DNA from 2 places in the Sulfoacidibacillus ferrooxidans genome. Region 2 is predicted to be linked to the other one. Evidence: riboswitches for the same ligand, from Rfam matches in the RefSeq annotation. Region 2 holds a riboswitch; the other holds the start of a gene.
The links. A riboswitch is a leader RNA that binds a small molecule or an ion and turns the genes downstream of it on or off. The one in region 2 is predicted to bind glycine.
Positions count from the first base shown of each region.

Region 1 (10,876 bases), on a different contig from region 2:
ATGGTATGGATGTCTTGTCAGGGACAATCTTAGCAGATATCGTTGGCCGCGCGCGTGGCGTTCTTTCAGCAGAACGTGTGGCACTCAATGTATTACAGAGAATGTCAGGTATCGCAACGCAAACTCAGTTGCTATGTGAAAAAGTAAAAGACTACCCTACACAGATTGTAGATACAAGAAAAACATTGCCTGGACTGAGAATGTTTGATAAGTACGCAGTTACAGTCGGCGGTGGACGTAACCACCGCTTCGGGTTATACGATGCAGTACTCATTAAAGACAATCATATTGCTGCCATGGGATCGATTACGGCCGCAGTCACTCGCGTTAAGGAGAAAGTGGGGCCGTTTATAAAGATTGAAGTGGAAACTGATACACTTGACCAAGTAGCTGAGGCTATAAAATGTCCTATTGATGTTATTTTATTGGATAATATGAACCCTCAAAACATGCGAGTTGCAGTTAATTTAGTTGCTAAACGAATGTTGACTGAAGCATCTGGTGGTGTGACACCAGAAACAGTTCAAGACTATGCGAAGACAGGAGTAGATCTTATTTCTGTGGGGTGGTTAACCCATTCAGTGAGAGCGCTCGATATAAGCTTAGATATTTTGGGGGTGGTATTGTAAATGAGTCTGCTCAATCATAAACTAGTCGCACAACCAACAAATTCCTATGAACAATTATCATCACTAGAACTCGATCAGAGAATCGCTGAGGCAAAGCGAATACTAGGAACTTCACTCGTCATCTTAGGTCATCACTACCAACGCGATGATGTCATTCAATATGCAGACTTTCGCGGAGATTCATTGCAGTTGGCAAGGCTTGCAGCACAAGTAACAGATGCACGGTACATTGTATTTTGTGGCGTCCATTTCATGGCAGAGACTGCAGATTTACTCACTTCTTCTGAACAAATCGTCATTCTTCCAGACTTACGCGCAGGGTGTTCAATGGCTGACATGGCGACGAGTGATCAAGTGGATACCGCATGGGATCTCCTGACGTCACAATTTGGTCATTCCATCATGCCTATCACGTATGTCAATTCATCCGCTGCAGTCAAAGCTTTTGTTGGACGGCACGATGGACTCACTGTAACCTCTTCCAATGCACAACGCATCTTACAGTATGCATTGCAACAAAGCGAACGCGTATTATTTCTCCCTGATCAACATCTAGGAAGGAATACAGCTGTGCGACTCGGCATAGATCTACGTGACATTGCAGTCTATGATCCATCTGCACATGAGGTACAATATCCTCATGGTCAGGGGAATTCTCGTGTCCTATTATGGAAAGGACACTGTTCTGTACATGAAAAATTCCAGCCGCACCACGTAACCATGGTTCGTCAAACATATCCTGACATCCGCGTGATTGTTCATCCAGAATGCTCATATGAAACCGTGCAACTAGCAGATGACAGTGGATCTACTGACTATATTATCAAGCAAATCGAAGCGTCAGCTCCTGGAACATCTTTTGCGATTGGTACTGAGCATCACTTAGTGCATCGGTTAGCCGATACCTATTTCGATCGCACCATCGTCTCACTCAATGAAAATGCCTGCCCTTGCATGACCATGAATCGAATTGATCGACCACATCTCCTCTATGTTTTAGAGCAATTAGTCAAGGGTTCACCTACTCATATCATTCGCGTGTCTGATGATATAGCAACTTGGAGTAGAATCGCCATTGAACGGATGTTACAACAATCCTAAAATTAGTCTGATAGCAGTCACTCTGTGCTAAGAGGCAGTGTTTGAAAAAGGATCGACACTTTTTTACACACTGCCTCTTAGCACTATGTCCCTTATCCCTTGTAGCTGAGATATTCGCACTGTGCACACGCTTTAGAATACGTTGATGATTGACTACTGTTCCTATCCATGGGATGGATCTGCTACCTTTACTAGTTGTTTACCCAGATTATCACCTGTAAATAACCCAAGAAAGGCATTCACCGTTTGATCAAACCCATCAATAATCGTTTCCTGTGACTTCAATTGCTTACTGTTTACCCATTGTGCAAGTTCTTTTATCCCTTCAGGAAACCGCTTTGCAAAATCACTGACGATAAACCCTTGCATCAATGCACTGTTGATTAAGAGGAAGGTCTGCGGTCGAACCCCAATATCCGGTTTTTCTAGATTATATGATGATATTTGTCCGCATAATGGCACACGCGCCCCTTTATTGAGACGACGTAAAACCGCATCTGAAATCTCTCCACCGACATTGTCAAAATAAACATCCACACCATGCGGACAAGCAGTTGCTAAAGCTTTGTGAAGAGGAATGTCTCCTTTATAGCTTATCGCGGAATCAAATCCTAGCTCGTTGATCAAATAATCTATTTTTTTCGTTGATCCCGCAATACCGACTACATGTGCTCCCTTAATTTTTGCAATCTGCCCTACGACCATCCCTACTGCACCAGCTGCTCCAGAAATAACGACTGTCTCTCCCGCCTGTGGTCGTCCGATGTCAAGTAATCCAAAGTAAGCAGTTAACCCCGTCATACCAAGAATGCCTAAAGCAGTGGAAAGAGGAGCGAGTGTCGGATCAATTCTTCGGACAGTTTTTGCACTCACTGTTGCATAAGTTTGCCATCCGTAACCGCCTAATACAAAATCACCCTTGTGAAAGTCTGGTGACTGTGATTCCAATACTTCACCCACGACACCACCTTCTATCGGTTTTCCTAACTCATAGGAAGGGACATATGATTTGCGATCGCTCATTCTTCCCCGCATATAAGGATCGACTGACAAATAAAGTGTTTTAACTAAAAGTTGTCCCTCTTGTACAGCAGAGATGGGTGTCTTTGTCCATTCAAAAGTATCTGTATTGGGTGTTCCAGATGGCCGTTGTTTTAAAATGATTTGTTGATTCATTCCATTTTCTATCTCCATAACAAACCCTCCAATCTTTTCAAAGACATCATACAGCAAACCTACATGGACACCAAATTTCAGATACATCCTTCCGTGTTAGTCGTTATGGTGTGAGGAGTCTGCATTGACTTCTGCTATGAGCGTCACTAAAATATCACTATCCTCTAGTCCAGTAGCATCTCCGTGGACTGTGCCCTCTTCAATAATCTCTCGCAGCATCCGTCGGATAATCTTTCCGGAGCGGGTTTTGGGCATCACATTGACAAAATGAATGCGTTCCGGTTTTGCAAATGAGCCAATATCTGCAACAATTTTACGTTGCAAAGCTCTACTTAGCTCTTCATTTGCAGTATATGTCGTATCAATACTTACAAAAGCGATAGGAACAGTTCCTTTGATGTCATCCGGTTTTGCAACAACAGCCGCCTCCATTACCGCTTCATGCGAAATCAATGAACTTTCCATCTCCATTGTACTAATCCGGTGTCCTGACACATTGATCACATCGTCAATTCGACCAAGTACCCAGTATTGACCATCCTGATCGCATACAGCACTATCGCCAGTAAAATAAGTGCCTGGCATCGGTGCAAAGTAGTTATTGATGTATCTTTCTCTATCGCCAAACACATCACGCGCTAAAGCTGGAAACGGAGTGCGAATGACAAGAAACCCAGGTGTTCCTACGGGAACTGTATGACCTTCTTGATCTACTACATCAAGGCGATGTCCAAAAAACGGTACACCACACGATCCCGGTTTCATAGGAGTAGCGCCTGGAAGTGAGGCAAGCGGCGTTCCACCAGTTTCCGTTTGTCCCCATGTATTATTAATCACTGCACGATTGCCACCAACTACGCGATAAATCCAGTGCCACGCTTCAGGATTAAGCGGCTCGCCAACAGAGGCAAGTAATTCGATGGATGATAGATCATACTTCTTTGCGAGATCTTCCCCGTATTTCATCAACATCCGATATGCTGTAGGAGCAGAAAACAGCTTATTGACCTGGTAATATTCAATCATTTCATAAACGCGAGCTTGATGTGGATAGTCAATTGCACCTTCATAAATAATAGTCGTGACACCTAACGCAAGCCCTCCTACTAACACAAAAATATGGGCTGTAAGCCAACCGATGTCGGCTGTATTCCAATATATATCTTCGTCGTGTAGATCCAGTTGATACTTTGAATAGGCATATGTACCAAGCAAAAATCCCCCGCCTGCATGGACAATTCCTTTAGGTTTACCACTCGTTCCACTTGTGAAAATGAGAAGTCCTGGATCATTGCAATCTAAGGGGATCGCTTCACAAACTGGCGATGCACAACGCATTAATTCATCATAGTCATGATCGCGCATTGGATCCATGGAAACTTGCATATCTTTTATACGAGAATACACGATGACATGTTGTACAGGATGTTCATCGCGTAATGCAGCGTCCACAGTTTCCTTGAGATTTAATATTTTCCCTCTACGATAACTAGCATTTGCACAGATCACCACTTTCGCATGTGAATGAACGATCCGATCGCGAAGAGCCTCAGGAGAAAAACCTGCAAACACAGTATTATAGATGATACCTAGTCGTAAACAGGAAAGTAATACTACATACGTTTCCGGTAGATTTTGCATGTATACGCTTACTACATCTCCCTTAGATAAACCTAGTGCTAAGAGCACATTAGAAAACTTTTGCACTTCACGATAAAGTTGTAAGTAAGTGAATGAACGTCTTTCTCCATTTTCACCTTCAAAATAAATAGCCACCTTGTTGCGACGCTGTGGATGATTGGCATGACGATCTACACAGTTTTGACAAACATTGATCTGACTCCCCGGAAAAAATGAGAATTCCGGCATAGCACCTTCGCTCACTCTTTCCTCACGATGGATCCAATCGAGTTCATCTGCGATCTGCCCCCAAAATTGATCAGGATTTTCTATAGATTGTTGGTAGATTGCTTTATACTCCGCAAAAGATTGTACGTTACTCTTTGCACGATACTCTTTTGATGGATTGATACTCTCACTTTTTTGTATGAAATCAATTTCATTTTCTAGACTCAAGGTTTTCATCCACCTTTACCTGGAATGTAATCCACTTACCGCACACTATAAATGCTTAATATTCTTTATTCTAGCTTATATTCGAACCATTGGACAATATATAATCTCATTTAAAAGATTCGCTTCATCGTTCCATGTTTTACTTGACGGAATCTCAAGTCTTCAGTTAGCATGATAATAAGTCAATAATTGAATCGAAAAGCAGATGACTCTAGCGTGAGAGTGTAGAAATTACCACCGATGGGGCAATGTATCCGGTACCTCACCGAGTACAGAATCTCTCAGGTTTCATAGCGCTAGATGATGCAACTCTGGAAAAGTCGTGAAACGGCTACCGACGGGGTAACTTTATGTGGATCATCTCCATTTTAGAGGGAACTTTCAGGTTACTAGGCAGAGACATGCGAGGGATTTATTCCTGCATGTCTCTATTGCTGTGTTCAATGATACGGTTCATTCACATACTATACATGGAGGTAAGAAGATGTCTTTTCAATATTTACATGAGCTGATTGCCTTAGCTGAATCACAGAGCATGTCTATGGCAGAAGTTATGTTACAAGTAGAACAAGAACAGACCAGTCGAACAAAAGAACAGATTTTAGCACAAATGGAGAAACAATTTGATGTTATGGAGGCATCGGCAAGAAAAGGTGTTCAGCAGCCAATACGTTCACGTAGTGGGTTATCTGGTGGAGATGCATACTTAGTGAAAGAATACATTCAGCGTGGCGAGTCATTTGTTGCTCCCTCCACATTGCGAGCTATGTCCTATGCTCTTTCTGTATCAGAAGTCAATGCCGGTATGGGATGTATTGTCGCCACCCCCACTGCAGGTGCAGCAGGCATTTTACCTGGGGTACTCATATCCGTACTAGATTCCGGTAAATATACGCGCGAAAAATTAATTATGGCGCTTTTGACTGCTGCAGCAGTAGGGCTTGTTATAGCAAACTCTGCTTCGATTTCCGGTGCCGCAGGAGGATGTCAGGCAGAAGTTGGATCTGCTACTGCAATGGCTGCCGCAGCACTTGTTGAAATTGCCGGAGGAACGCCACAGCAAGCTGGTCATGCAGTTGGGTTAGCATTAAAAAATTCACTTGGACTAGTATGCGACCCTGTCGGGGGTCTCGTGGAAATTCCTTGTATTATACGAAATGGATTGCATTCGATTACCGCCTTAGCTGCAGCCGATATGGCGCTAGCTGGTGTGCGAAGTGTGATACCGCCTGATGAAGTTATTCAAGTGATGCGAGAGATTGGTCAAGAAATGCCCGTTACGCTTCGCGAAACAGGACTAGGTGGCTTAGCATCCACGCCTACTGGAAAACGTTTACGAGAGTCTGTGTTTGGTAAGTCAGATGAAGAACTGGTGGGCGTATCTAATGAAATATAATAGTGCATTCGATATTATTGGGCCCATTATGGTAGGACCGTCTAGTTCACATACAGCTGGCGCCGTTCGCATTGGCTATATTGCACGTCAAATCCTCAGTGAAGAACCAAAGCGAGCGACTTTTCAATTAATGGGCTCATTTGCAGAGACGTATCGTGGACATGGAACAGATGTAGCTTTATTAGCTGGTCTGCTTTTATTGCCTCTCGATAGTGATCAAATCCCCTTAGCAGATAAACTTGCTAAAGATTTGGCGTTAGACTATACATTTACACAAACCAATATTGGATTTTATCATCCAAATACCGTGAAAATAGATCTATATGGCGCCACTCGTAAGGTGAATGTAATAGCTAGTTCACTAGGTGGAGGAAAGGTGGAAGTTCAAGAACTCGATGGGTTACCTGTGAAGTTTAGTGGCGAGAAGGAGACGTTGATCCTCTATCACATTGATCAAAAAGGATTTATTTCGATGATTTCTAGACTATTAGATGGAGCGGGGTACAATATTGCACGATTATCACTCGAGCGCTTCACTCGTGCAGGCACTGCCATCACCATTTGTGAAGTTGATGAAGAATTAACAGAATCACTACTTACAACGTTACTAACAAATGTCCCTATGTTAAAAGATATTCGTGTTGTCAAAACTGTTTAGCTAAATGATGATGAAACCGTTATGCCAGTCATGATCTTCTTATGTAAAATACCTATACGTCTGTTAGCTTAAGACGTATAGGCGCTTGTGACTATAGTGCATCACATTTTCGGTGGTGTCGGTGTCGGTGTCGGTGTCGGTGTCGGTGTCGGTGCTGGTGCTGGTGCTGGTGGTACCGGTGCTGGTGGTACCGGTGCTGGTGGTACTGGTGCTGGTGGTACCGGTGCAACTCTTGTTATATTTTTATCAAACGCTTTACTTGAATTAATTGGTTTATTAATTACATTTACACGTATCTTTAAATGTAAGTGCTCCCCTTTCTTATTCACCTTAATTTCTTTTTCAATTTCTTCATTAATTAATTGCCGATTTTTTTTGCAAGATTTATGATGAGGTTTGTGTCCATGATGATGTCCATGATGCATATCCATTACCCCCAATTTTTAAGTGAAGTGTTTAGGATAATAGATGCGAGTTTCTACTGAGTAGCAACGGATAGATGGCTACGTATGATAAATTTCCTGATCGTTTCATGAACTATCATCGATCAATATTACAAATATTTACTTACGTTTAAATATAGACAGGCAATTAATTTTATCCCATATAAAAATCAATTTCTAAACTGAATAGCTAAGCAAAACGCACGAGCGGGCTCACCTAGAACCCTACTCATCCGTTTGCAAATCCCCAAAACAATTAGTTCTTACTGATCCATTTAGCAATTACTTGATTCGTTCGCTGTGCATAGTACGCCTCCATTTCACTTGTCAAGGTACTTGAGGAGATGTGTTCTTTTGCCGCAATCTCAGTAATCGTTTGCCCAGAATGAAGATCTTGATGCAGTTGTTTTGGCGTTATATGCAAAATAGTAGCTACTTCTTTTAACATGCCATCTCGTTTCATTACCATTACTGTCGGATTGCTCTTCTCGTGTCCCAATGGAAATTTACGATTGATTAAAGCAGGCAAGTTGGCATCTACTTTCTGTTCCATCATAGTGGCCTTTTGCTGTGGCATTTTTCCTTTAGACACCAATGCGGAAAAGTGATCTTTTACAATCGTTTGAAGATCAGATTGGAGCGTTGTTACTGACACATGTTGCTTCGTTGCAATTTCAGATAAGGTTTCTCCATGATGTAACTCTTTAAAAAATAAACCCGGTTTCATCTGCAGATCTTTAGCTAATGCTCGAAATAACCACTCCCGTTTGGGTGCCTTGTATTTCGCATGGTGCGCTACATGCGCAGTCATTGTACTTGATGTGCTAACACCAGGAAGTGTTGCGGCAAAAGCGCTTGGTACCATCGTCAACCCCGCGCTCAATGTCGCAACGGACAACGCTACTCCAGTTACTATTTTTTTTGTTCTTGATAAACTCATTTACAAAATCCCCTTTCAAATTTACAAATCCTCTTCCTAACACTACGTATTGTGATAGAGAAAGATTGAAAACTGCTTTAAAATACATATAAAAATAGTGAAGGATAAATTATTGATCACCTAAACGTTATTAACTATTGTATTTATGCATGAGCTTTTGATGAAGCCGGTAATATAATGCGAAATGTAGTACCTTTCCCAACCGTGCTCTCTACTTCCATTTTTCCATGGTGTGATTCGACAATCCATAAAGCGATAGCCAATCCTAGTCCTGCACCAGAAGATGTACGATTGTGATCCCCTTTGAAAAAACGATCAAAGATGTGTTTTTGATGTTCCTTTTTGATGCCGATCCCTGTGTCTGTAACATCAAGAATGACATGATGATTTTTTCCCATTCGTAGCTGTACATTGATTTCTCCTTCATATGTGTATGTAATAGCATTGTCTAGCAAAATAAAAGCAAGCTGATACAATCGATCTTCATCACCAACAACGATAAAAGTTGATTCATCGTTTGCATTCGTCTCTACGCTCGTTGAAGTTGTACTTTTATCTATGATATGAAAATTCATGCGCAATCCCTTAGCTTCACCAAAGAGCATAAGTGATTCAAAAGCTCTCCTATTGACAGCAATCCAGTCTATCGGATTCATCTGTATAAGCTGTTGATTAGAATCAGCCTTAGCCAGTGTCAACAAGTCTGTAACCAGTCTAGATAGTCGTCTAGACTCAGACTTTACATGATTAAGCCATTCAAAATTATCCTCCACAGATTCCTTCGCGTGTCCAAGAACTACATCTAAGTTAGATTGAATAACAGCCAGTGGTGTTCGTAATTCATGAGATGCATCTGCCACAAATTGTTGCTGTCGTTGCCACGATCGACGAATGGGTCGTAACGCCACACCAGAAACATAGAAACCAGCAATCATAGCCCCGATAAGACCAAGCAAACCGACTTCTAACAGAATAGATTGCAGCCGATGAATTGCAGCTAGTTCACCATTCATGTGCTCACCCAACTGTAATTCTCCGGCGTATTGTAAAGTATGTGGATGATAGATGGGGATGGTGACCATGCGTACCACTAAGTGATGAAACGTAAGATGCACCGTCCGCCAATTTTTATGAGTGCGTTTGGAAATAGACGGTTGCCAGAGGTATTTTGCAACCATAGGTTGATTGGTTGCAAGTAGCATGCCTTGAGCATTTCGCAACGAAAAATAGAACTTGCCCTGCGTCTGAAGATGATCGAATGTTTGTAGGATGGATATCGTATGTAGCCCATTTTCTTGAAGCAAGATGCGCCGTGCGACCGGGAGTATAGCATTTGCCTGCATCTTGATTTCTGCGTTAATCTCGCGCAACGTCTCCGTGCGCATTAACGCATAAACACTTGTCGATGTTGCAGCATAAAGCAACACGAAAATAACAACTAACACAAGAGTAAGCGTGATGCGTACACGAGCAAACATCATGAGTTCTCCTTTAATTTGTAGCCAATACCTCGCACCGTCTCAATAGTCGGTACACTCACTTCATGATCATGTGCAACATCTACGCTCACTACAAGTAATTTTTTACGCAGAAAATGGACATAAATCTCCACTGCATTGGTGTCCGTTGGTGCTTCATACCCCCATACACGATCGAGCAACAGTTCCTTTGGAAGTACTTGGTTAGGATTTCTTAAAAATAACTCGAGCAATAAAAATTCTTTTGTAGTCAATTGCATAGGAATATTCCCACATGTGACAGTTCGAGTTACTAGGTTTAATGATAGATCCCCTACAGAGATGAATTCTGTCCCTACAATTTCTCCTTTACGCCTAGTAAGAGAGCGGACGCGGGCTAACAGTTCACTCGTAGCAAAAGGTTTAACTAGATAATCATCTGCTCCACAATCAAGGCCAAGTACGCGATCTTCGACGCCATCTTTTGCTGTAAGCATCAAGATAGGAACAGAGTTCCCTTCCTTTCTCAAGTGATTGGCCACTTCATACCCAGTCAACCCGGGCATCATGACATCAATAACCATAACGTCAAATACATCATTATGTGCCATCTGTAATCCTGTCAGTCCATCATAGGCGGTTTCGATCGCATAATGATTTTCTATAAATAATTGCTTTAGCGCTTTGACTAATCTTATTTCATCGTCAATTAATAAGATGCGCATAACTACATCCTTTCTAGATGAGGGGGTTACATCCTAGTCGTACGCGCCACTTGAATTTCATGATGGTGTAAACATAAGGATCGATCATAACGAAAGCTATGTGTGAGTTTTTCTACTGCGAATTTTTACTCCAACCACCATAGCAGAGACGATCACTAAGACAATGATACTAGGCACTAAGTACTGATGAAAAATCTGATGATATAGAGTCCATTCAATTCCGATGTATCTTCCAAGTATGATAAATGCACTCACCCAGATGATTGCACTGATTG
Region 1 is NZ_JALBUF010000008.1:23,288-34,163, forward strand. It holds gene nadC (carboxylating nicotinate-nucleotide diphosphorylase) at 1-629, shown strand, start outside; gene nadA (quinolinate synthase NadA) at 630-1,730, shown strand; gene MM817_RS11655 (NADP-dependent oxidoreductase) at 1,893-2,906, opposite strand; gene acs (acetate--CoA ligase) at 3,003-4,982, opposite strand; glycine riboswitch at 5,188-5,288, shown strand; gene sdaAA (L-serine ammonia-lyase, iron-sulfur-dependent, subunit alpha) at 5,467-6,378, shown strand; gene sdaAB (L-serine ammonia-lyase, iron-sulfur-dependent subunit beta) at 6,368-7,036, shown strand; gene MM817_RS11675 (hypothetical protein) at 7,124-7,426, shown strand; gene MM817_RS11680 (hypothetical protein) at 7,736-8,419, opposite strand; gene MM817_RS11685 (sensor histidine kinase) at 8,563-9,897, opposite strand; gene MM817_RS11690 (response regulator transcription factor) at 9,897-10,601, opposite strand; gene MM817_RS11695 (DedA family protein) at 10,698-10,876, opposite strand, start outside.
Region 1: linked by a shared signal. The riboswitch ahead of sdaAA (L-serine ammonia-lyase, iron-sulfur-dependent, subunit alpha) and the one ahead of gcvT (glycine cleavage system aminomethyltransferase GcvT) in region 2 are both predicted to bind glycine.

Region 2 (10,876 bases):
CAATTTCAGCACCAAATTCCGCAATGTAGGCTATCCCGATAATTTTTATAATTGTGGCGAAAAAAAGCACATTTACATTAGCTAATTCAGCGAGTCTTTCAATCGGAACAAGCAATCCTGTCAAACGTTGCAATGCAATGAGAAAAAGAAAAACGGAAACCATCAATGTGATCCAAAAGGCAATTTGCGGTGCCATTTCACGAATAGATGTAATTAACAGCGCTCCGACGAGTCCAAACAGAACAATTTGCAATATGCTCATAGCGCACCTTTATTGAATGCTAAAGACATCGCGGATTTCCAAAAACAAATGGCTAATATTCGTCACAACAACCGCTGCAACTAGTACTAACGCGCTAATCGTTACAAGAGTTGCAATTTCATCTCGACCGGATTGCTTTAACAAACTAGATAAAATAGCCGCTGCAATTCCGACGACTGCAATCTGAAAGATAACGTGCAGTTCAAGACTCATAAGTGAGTCCTCCTCAAACTAAATAAGCATGACAACGATGAGTACACCTGCCAATACCCCAAGCGTCTGATATACGCGTTCATAGCGGGTTCTTTCTTCCATTGCGTCTCGTTCACGATCATTCAGTAGCGCAAGCGCTGCATCTAATTGTGCGGCTTGCTCAACTACGCCTGTCATTCCGATGGAGTGACCCAGACTCTCTAAAATGTGAACATCTTCTGTAGACAAATGTAGTTTTGGAAGATGTTGTTGCAAAGCATCTCGCCATGCTTCAAATGCCGTACTGCCTGGATGTCCCAACGCTTCTGATGCGGTTATAAATAACTCACTAAGTGCATGACCTGCTTGTCCTTGCCGACTTGCGTGCAAAAATGCTTCCTGTAAAGGCAATCGTTGATAACTAATATCCGCTCGCAGTGACCTTAGCATCGCAGCCAATTGACGCAATTCTTGTGGTCGAGCGCGAAAGTATAGCGAGAATTGACGACCATACACAGCACTACCTACCATGACAATGCTAGCTCCTGCGATTTGCCATAGGGTCGGATTCACCGCGTTTCACCTCGCGAAATCTTCGATCGTATACATGTTCAACAGTCCCTGGTCCTAAACGCCGACTCAAAAATATAAAACGGTCGATAGCACCTTGGGTCAAGAGTGTACGAAGTGCTGGCCTTTGTTTTAAATCTTCCATAGAATTGGCATGAACTGTGCCAATAAATCGGACTCCAGCACGAGCAATATCGAGTATTGCCTTCACATCTGCTACACTCCCAATTTCATCGGTCATCACAATATGAGGTGCCATTGCCCGCAGCATCAGATACATTCCCTGCACTTTAGGACACCCATCTAATACATCTGTTGATTGACCGATATCAAACTGTGGAACACCTTGGTGACAAGCTGCAATTTCTGAGCGCTCGTCCACAATGGAAACGGCACGTGCAGAGAGTTTTGGATGAAGTTCACCATTACCCAAAAGTCTTGCGAGATCCCGTAAAATAGTCGTTTTGCCACACATCGGCGGCCCGACAATCAGTATTGATTGCAATTGACCCCACTCATCCAATACAAATGGCGCCAAACTTTTCGAACAATGCAAGATCTGCCGAGCGACCCGTATGTTTAACGAGGCAATATCCCTGATGGTGACAATGTGATCTTGTTCATCTACTACAGTACGACCAGCAACGCCGACACGATGTCCCCCAGGTAACGTAAGGTATCCATATCGCAGTTGCGCTTCGACTGCATAATAAGAAGAACCGGTAACTGCTGAAATCACATGCCGTAACTGCTCCATGGTCACCACAGGACGGGCATAATCACGCAATCCTACTAATTCGAAAGGCCTCAGTGCACGAAGGCGAATTTCCTCAATTCTGCCTGCTGCATTCGGTTCTAACCCATCAATGATGCCACGCAAAGCCTGAGGTAGTAACTTTGAGATACTCGCCACTTCACTGATTGCTGATAGTTCGGGCATATCTCATTCACCTCGCAACACGTAATGCTATTTACTTAACTAGTCCAATGTATATGGGACGAGATCTGCATTTATACCATATGTAATTGGTAGACTTATCGCAGTCATGTTTAGGAAGAAATAGTTGCACAGAATTGAAAGCAAGTGGATAAACATAAGAAGAGGTTAGATTTCGTGTCCTCATGGAAGGGGTTGACCATGTCGGATACATTTGCAGTCATTACACGCTGGATCGTTGTTTTTCTAATTATATTCCTCCTTTGCATGGTGCTGGTCTTTAGTTGGATGAAACGGCCTAAGCAATTAGGGAGTGCTGTTAGCGCATGATGCAAGCTATCTGTCAAAGCGCAAAAAGTCTTCGCAAAAGGCTTCCCTATGCTTACTGATAAGGGAAGCCTTTTTGCCAAAGCAATGACTAATAAAATTACGCACGTGAAACGTATAATCCTGAGCGTGTATCAATGATTAAATGGTCACCTGTATTAACAAAAAAAGGTACTTGTACCGAATATCCTGTTTCCATTTTGGCAGGCTTACTACCGCCTGTTGCCGTATCACCACGAATACCAGGTTCAGTTTCGACTACCTCTAACTCTACTGTGTTTGGTAAATCGACGCCAATTGCAGCACCATCATAAAGCATCACAACACAATTCATATTCTCTTTCAAAAAATTTAGTTCATATTCTAATTGATCATGACTGATCGACAATTGTTCAAATGACTCAGTGTCCATAAATGTATAATTGTCACCATCGGCATACAAGTATTGCATCTGTCTATTTTCAATTCGCGCACGAGCTACTTTTTCACCAGCGCGAAAAGTCATTTCTTTCACTCCGCCAGTGCGAATATTTTTTAATTTGGTACGGACAAAGGCTGCACCTTTGCCAGGTTTCACGTGCATAAATTCAATGACGCGCCATATAGCGCCATCATATTCAATGGTAACACCTGTACGGAAATCGTTACTTGAGATCATAGTTCATTTCCTACCCCCCATACAAATTATAAAATAAGCAAATCTTTAGTCGACTGTGTTAGACAATAGGAACCATTCTTTGTCACCACGATGTCGTCCTCTATGCGCACTCCGCAAAATCCAGAAACATAAACCCCTGGTTCTACAGTAACCACCATTCCTTCTTGTAACACATCTTGTGACTGTTGTGCAAGTCGGGGAGCTTCATGAACGGCTAATCCGAGACCATGTCCTAATGAGTGACCAAAGTTTTCCCCATAGCCAGCGTGTACAATGACATCGCGCGCGACCGTATCTGCCTCTTGTCCCGTCATTCCAGCATGAATCGCACTAAGGGCTGTCGTCTGTGCTTTATACACAACATCATAGATTTCACGCTGCCGTGAACTTACTTCTCCAATACCTACAGTTCTCGTCATATCAGAAGCATATCCATTGTAACGCGCACCAAAATCAAGCGTAATTAAATCTCCTGTTTGAATGACACGATCTGATGCTACTCCATGTGGCATCGAAGATCGTTCTCCACTTGCCACAATGGTGTCAAACGAAACACCCGTCGCCCCTTGTTTTTGCATAAAAACAAGTAATTCCAAGGCTACATCGCGCTCTGTCACGCCTTTTTGCAACCATTGCGTTACATGAGTAAATGCAGCATCAGCGATTTCCGCCGCAATTTTCATCGTAGCTATTTCAGAATCTTCTTTAACCATTCGTACATTTTCAATCACATTTACAACAGGAACAAGTACAACATGCGGAATTGTCTTTGCTAATTGTTGATAAGTAGCAAAACTGACCGACTCTGGTTCAAATCCTAAACGACGAATCTTTTTATCGGCAATATAGTCAGCTAGCGAAGTCATCCACTTTGCGGCATGTAAATGCACGGTTGACTCCTTTGCTTCATATGCAGACTGCTCTGCATACCGTGAATCGGTGAGTAACAGAGTCTCCTGTGCAGTGATAACGACATAGCCAGATGAGCCAGAAAAACCAGTCATGTAGCGACGGTTTTCTGGAGAAAATGTAAGAAATCCATCTACCTCATATGAGGCTAGTTGTAACCATACCTTGTCACGCCGATGCTTCATACAACACACCCCTTTACGATTTCATTGTGCATGTAAAGCAAGCAGTGCAAGTTCATATCCAAGAGACCCGAATCCAGAGATCTGACCTTTTGCTACAGGTGCAATTACAGAGTGTGAACGAAATGATTCCCGCGCATAGATATTTGATAAGTGCACTTCAATCACAGGAAATTGAACGGCTGCGACAGCATCGCGTAATGCGATACTATAGTGAGTATAGGCTCCAGGATTAAAGACGCAACCTGCTGTCCCATCACGCATTGCACATTGGAGTGCATCAATCAATGCACCCTCACTATTGGACTGGAAACTTTCTACCAAGCAAGAAAGCTCTTCTCCTTTTTTACGCAACCTCTCATCAATTTCAGCTAATGTTTCAAATCCATATACTGTTGGCTCTCTTTGACCTAATATATTTAGATTAGGTCCATGCAAAACGAGGATTTTCTTCACCCATACTCACTCCCCCATATTTTGCGATGCTGTGTCCATCGAGAAAGCTACTCTGGTTGATATCGAAGGATAGGATTACGCGCAGCTGTCGTCTCATCCAGTCGATTGATCATTGTCGTGTGTGGCGCAAGTTTCACCATATCAGGATCTTCCACCGCTTCTCGCGCTATTTGAATCATAACATCTGCAAATGCGTCTAATGTTTCACGACTCTCTGATTCGGTAGGCTCAATCATGAGCGCTTCTTCCACATTGAGGGGAAAGTATATGGTAGGTGGATGATATCCAAAATCAAGAATCCGTTTTGCAATATCCAGCGTTTTTACACCAGTAGGTTTAAACGATTTCCCTGACAATACAAACTCATGTTTGCACATGCTCTGAAATGGCACATGATAATAGGGAGCTAATCGATGCAATAAATAATTTGCATTGAGAACAGCATCTTGTGATACTCGTCGCAAACCATCCGGTCCCATGGTGCGGATATACGCATAGGCTCGAAGTAAGATACCAAAATTCCCATAAAACCCTTTTACTTTTCCAATACTTTGTGGTCTATTGTAATCTAAATAGAAAGATCCATCATCTGAACGTGCGACCATAGGTTTTGGTAAGAATGGAATTAGATCAGCTTTTACTCCGACCGGACCCGCTCCAGGCCCACCACCGCCATGAGGCGTTGAAAAAGTTTTATGCAAGTTGAGATGAACCACATCAAACCCCATATCACCAGGACGTGCATATCCTAAAATTGCATTGGCATTTGCCCCATCATAGTACAAAAGCCCACCCGCATCATGTACGATTTCAGCAATTTCTATAATCTGCTCTTCAAATAAACCTAGAGTACTTGGATTCGTCAACATTAAAGCAGCTGTATCCGAGCCTACTACTGCTCGCAGTGCATCAAGGTCGACTCCACCACGTGCATTAGAGCGAACCGTAATCGTTGTGAAACCAGCAGCCACAGCGCTCGCAGGATTTGTGCCATGTGCAGAATCAGGAACAATCACTTTGGTGCGCTTTTCTTTTCGCTGTTCGTGATACGCACGAATCATCATCAGGCCGGTCCATTCACCTGCTGCACCTGCAGCTGGTTGTAAACTCACAGCATCCATGCCAGTAATTTCTGCCAGGAATGTTTGAAGTGAAAAAAGCACCTCAAGCGAACCTTGCACTGTATCTACAGGTTGATAGGGATGAATATCTGCAAATCCGGTGAGACGCGCAACAGCTTCATTGCGCTTTGGATTATATTTCATTGTGCATGACCCAAGTGGATAAAATCCTGAATCTACTCCATGATTGCGCGTTGACAATCCAGTATAGTGCCGAATCAGATCCACCTCAGATAGTTCGGGCAACAAGGGCGTTTCTGTGCGTAGAAATTCTTTTGGTAATTCGTCTGTCAGATCGACCTCAGGTACATCTAGAGCAGGTAAACTATACGCCGCTCGGCCCGGTTTACTGAGTTCAAAAATAATTGGGTAATCTACTGTTTGCCTACTCATCGGATCTCCTCCAAACGCTTAGCTACATGCTCTAGCTGCTCACGACTCACAACTTCAGTGATAGCAACTACATAGTGATCTTGTAGTTCAGGATAAGCATCAGCTAGCGGATAACCAAGAAAAATGTGTTCATCTGCTAGTTGTCGCCAAATACGCGCACCATCTGCTACTTTAATCACGAACTCATGAAAAAAGGGGCCCTTAAACGCTATACTTACACCAGCTTGTTTAAACAATTTTGCTGCAAAATGTGCTTTTGCAAAACATTGAGAAGCAACCTCATTTAATCCCTTGGGGCCCATATAGGACAAATATACTGAAGCTGCGAGTGCATTTAACGCTTGATTAGAGCAAATATTGGACGAGGCTTTCTCTCTACGAATATGCTGTTCACGCGCTTGTAAAGTGAGAACAAATCCTCTTCTCCCATCGTGATCTTTGGTTTGTCCAACAATTCTACCTGGCAACCTACGCGTAAGTGCCGACGTAGCAGCCATCACCCCAAGATAAGGACCCCCAAACTGCAATGAATTACCAAGTGGTTGTCCTTCTGCAATAGCGATATCAGCACCCAGTTTTCCTGGAGACTCAAGTAATCCTAGTGAGATAGGGTTTGCACTAACAACGAAGAGCGCACCATGTGCGTGTGCAAGTTCAGCCATTGCACGCACATTCTCAATTCCACCAAAAAAATTAGGGTATTGAATAATAACCGCTGCGATCTCATCAGAGAGTTCAATCTCTAGCCTTTGCATGTCAATCTGCCCATCTATCATGGGTATTTCTTGATACACAATATGTTGTCCGGATACATATGTTTGAAGCACCTGACGATACTCTGGATGAACTGTACGAGAAACGAGTATTTTTGATCTGCGCGTATGCGCACATGCAACCACTGCTGCCTCACCTAGTGAGGTAGGACCATCATATAGAGATGCGTTCGATACATCTAGCCCCATTAAATTGGCAACGAGTGATTGATATTCAAAAATAGCTTGCAGCATACCTTGACTAATTTCAGGTTGGTATGGAGTATACGCAGTATAAAACTCCGATCGTCCGATCACGGCATCAATCACGCTTGGAATATAGTGACGATAGGCACCTGCACCAATCAAAGAGATGGCATGTCCAAGCTCGACATTCTTACCAGCCAGTCTCCTCAATTCTTGCATAAGTTCCCACTCACTCGCAGCAGCTGGTAGTTCCAGATCACGTTTTAACTTGACTAATGGTGGAATATCACTAAAAAGATCATCTATGCCCTTCATCCCAAGTTCACGCAACATATATTCGCGATCGTCATTCGTATTTGGAATATAACTAAAAGAATTCACTGACTCGCCCCCATATTTTTATGACCGTATGACTTGAGTTACTTCTGTCTGCGATAAAATGGCGTTTTGACAATTGTGGCGCGAGTTTGTTTACCCCGAATATCAATCACAATGTCTTGACCGATCTCCGTATACCCCTTGTCTAGTAAAGCAAGACCAATGCTTTTATGCAAAGTTGGACTGAGTGTACCGCTTGTAACGAATCCTATCTTTTTTCCATCTACCATGACTTCGTGTCCTGCACGGGCAATACCGCGATCAAGTAATTCAAATCCCACCACTTTGCGGGAAATTCCATGCTCTTTTTGTCGCGTTAAAGCAGTTGAACCGTGAAACTCACCCTTTTGCAATTTAACAAACATCCCAATTCCTGCTTCAAGAGGCGTAATATCTGCAGTCAATTCATGCCCGTATAGTGGCAACCGCGCCTCTAAACGCAATGTATCTCGTGCACCTAAACCGCACGGTACAATTCCTTCAGGTTCTCCGGCTTCCATGAGTGCAAGAAACATGTGGGCAGCATCTGACGCATTCAAGTAGATTTCATAGCCATCTTCACCGGTATACCCAGTGCGCGCAACAAGGCAAGAAATACCTGCAATCATCACGTTCGAACGGCAATAATAGTAAGGAATCTGTTCCACTGTTTCATCTGTAAGTTTTTGTAAAATACGAACAGAGAATGGACCTTGAAGCGCTAGTTGAGCCATTTGTGAAGAGCGATTGACAATGTTTGCTCCACAGGAATGAGACATGAACCACTCTTCATCTTTTTCTATGTTGCTCGCATTGACAACGACCAAATAATCAGCATCCGCTAATCGATAAATCAGGACATCATCCACCGTTCCCCCATCGTCATAACAAATGGGTGTATACAACGCTTGTAAAATTTCTAATCGACTGACATCGTTAGTTGAAATAGTTTGCAAAAATTCTAATGCATGAGGTCCAGACACTTCAAATTCGCCCATATGGGACACATCAAATAACCCTGCCCTTGTGCGAACCGCCTCATGTTCAGCCATAATACCACTAAATTGCACAGGCATTTCCCAGCCACCAAAATCGATAGTCTTTGCTCCAAATTGAGCATAGAGGTCAAATAGCGGAGTCCGCTTTAGCACGTGTATTCACTCCTTATACGATCATCTCAATCATGTACAATTTCATTTTTAATCACTAAGCACAACAAAAAAAGACACCAAAACAAATGTCGGTATCTTCCCTGTCCATTTACCTGAGAGTTCGTGAGATGTATAGAAAAAACATCACCATTTCCCCGTGGGTGGCATATAGCACTCTCCAGAGTTGCGTCGCATCGCAGTACTTATACCTGAGAGATTCACAAAGTAAAACCGCATGTTACTTGTTTGCTCCTTCGGCGGCAGAACAATCGTCTGCACTCTCCTACGATGGTCATTCGCTTATGCAATTTTCCTTTAAAGTATACAGTGAATACACCGATATTACCACCCTCAAATCTTCTGACCTTTGCGTGTTCTACGTAAAGTTGGACATACTAGCAACAATGCATCTCATTTCGTCTGAGAGAGGGGCACAATACATGTATCAGTATCACGAGCAACTGGATTTGCGAAAACAGCTAGCGAAGTGTGGCGATATGCCAGCAGGAAAATGGTCTATGTTCCAATTGGCCTATGAGGCGGAAAAACAGTTTTTATCATCCTCTTTTGAAGACTTTATCTGCTTAGATGCCATTCCTAATCTGGTTCCATTTCCTCATCAAATTGCAAGTGCCAAGCGCGTAGTCAATGAATTGCATGGTCGAGCACTACTCGCAGATGAAGTTGGTCTTGGAAAAACAATAGAAGCCGGATTGATTTTAAAAGAGTATTTAATGAGAGGACTTATAAAAAAAGCGCTCATTTTAGTTCCAGCCTCACTGGTTTTGCAATGGACGAGAGAACTCAATGAAAAATTCGCTATTCCTGCTTTTGCACAACGCAATGAATGGTCATGGACCACGTATGACATCCTTGTTGCTTCTATCGATACCACAAAAAGAGATCCACATCGCAGTGCTGTTTTAACACAAGATTACGATATAGTCATTGTCGATGAAGCACATAAGCTAAAAAATAGTAAAACGCGCAACTGGCAATTAATTAATCAACTAAGAAAAAAATATTTACTGCTTGTCACTGCTACCCCTATTCAAAATGATATGCGTGAACTATTTAATTTGATCAATTTGTTACGCCCTGGACAATTAGGCAATGCTACAAGTTTTCGTTCGACACACGTTCATTCAAAGCGAAATCCCAAAAACCCACAGGCACTACGTACTGCCGTAGGCGAAGTCATGGTTAGAAATCGTCGCGAAGCAGGTGATGTTTTATTTACGGAACGTTTTGTAGAAGTAGTTCCGATCACCTTATCAAAAGAAGAACAAATGCTTTATAACGCAGTTACAGAATTTATCAAAGATGCGTATACAAAACGCAAAGAAGCAAAGCGAAGTGTCCTCTCGCTAATCACATTGCAGCGAGAAATATGCAGTAGTTCTTATGCAGCACTCGGAACGTTAGAAACAATGCAAAAAGATAAACGCAATTCTGAAGGCGACCGAATTTCACTTATGGAAATCTATCATCTTGCTGAGTCAGTACCTACTTATACAAAAGTTAATCGAGTGATTGATCTAGTAAAAAAAATTGATGACAAGGTCATCATTTTTACCGAATATCGGGCTACACAAGATTTTCTCCTTTATATGCTACAACAATCCGGCATCAAAGGTGTGCTCTTTCGCGGAGGTTATAAACGGGGGAAAAAAGATTGGATGAAGGATCTATTTGAACATCGCGCACAAGTTCTTATTGCTACCGAGGCTGGCGGAGAAGGAATAAACCTACAATTTTGCAATCAAGTCATCAACTTTGATCTTCCATGGAACCCCATGCGTATCGAACAGCGCATCGGTCGTGTGCATCGACTTGGACAAACGCGTCCCGTCTATATTCATAACTTTTCCACCATCAATACCATTGAAGAGCATATCGTACATTTACTGCAAGATAAAATACGCATGTTTGAAATGGTTATCGGTAAACTAGACATTATCTTAGGCACAAAAGCATTTGAAGAAGATCTCATGAAAACATTTATGGAAAGCTCAGATGAATCAGAAATTAGAGCTAGACTCTCTGCTATCTCTCACCGTGTACAGAGATCTGACGACGATCAACTTGTCAATATATAACTTCACTTTTGATGAACATGACCATACGACTAGGGGGCCATCCATATATGCCATCAACGCTCTACGAGTATTGTGAACGATATTTTAAAACAGTGGGAGCAACCATATTACCTAGTGATGAGAATGCACTTTGTGTTGAAATTACGCGTGATGTTGACAAAGAACTTACAGATCGCCCATTTTATTGGATGTGGGTTGAAGCAATGAACGAAAATCCACCAAATACCGTTCTTTATTTACAATTTAAAGAAGACATGCAACCACAGGAAATTCCTAAAGACGCAAAACCTGAATTAATCACGC
Region 2 is NZ_JALBUF010000003.1:154,421-165,296, forward strand. It holds gene spoIIIAD (stage III sporulation protein AD) at 1-262, opposite strand, end outside; gene spoIIIAC (stage III sporulation protein AC) at 272-475, opposite strand; gene MM817_RS07035 (stage III sporulation protein AB) at 494-1,027, opposite strand; gene spoIIIAA (stage III sporulation protein AA) at 993-1,964, opposite strand; gene MM817_RS07045 (hypothetical protein) at 2,139-2,291, shown strand; gene efp (elongation factor P) at 2,389-2,946, opposite strand; gene MM817_RS07055 (M24 family metallopeptidase) at 2,973-4,040, opposite strand; gene aroQ (type II 3-dehydroquinate dehydratase) at 4,062-4,493, opposite strand; gene gcvPB (aminomethyl-transferring glycine dehydrogenase subunit GcvPB) at 4,541-6,007, opposite strand; gene gcvPA (aminomethyl-transferring glycine dehydrogenase subunit GcvPA) at 6,004-7,347, opposite strand; gene gcvT (glycine cleavage system aminomethyltransferase GcvT) at 7,386-8,480, opposite strand; glycine riboswitch at 8,662-8,770, opposite strand; gene MM817_RS07080 (DEAD/DEAH box helicase) at 8,915-10,573, shown strand; gene MM817_RS07085 (YqhG family protein) at 10,621-10,876, shown strand, end outside.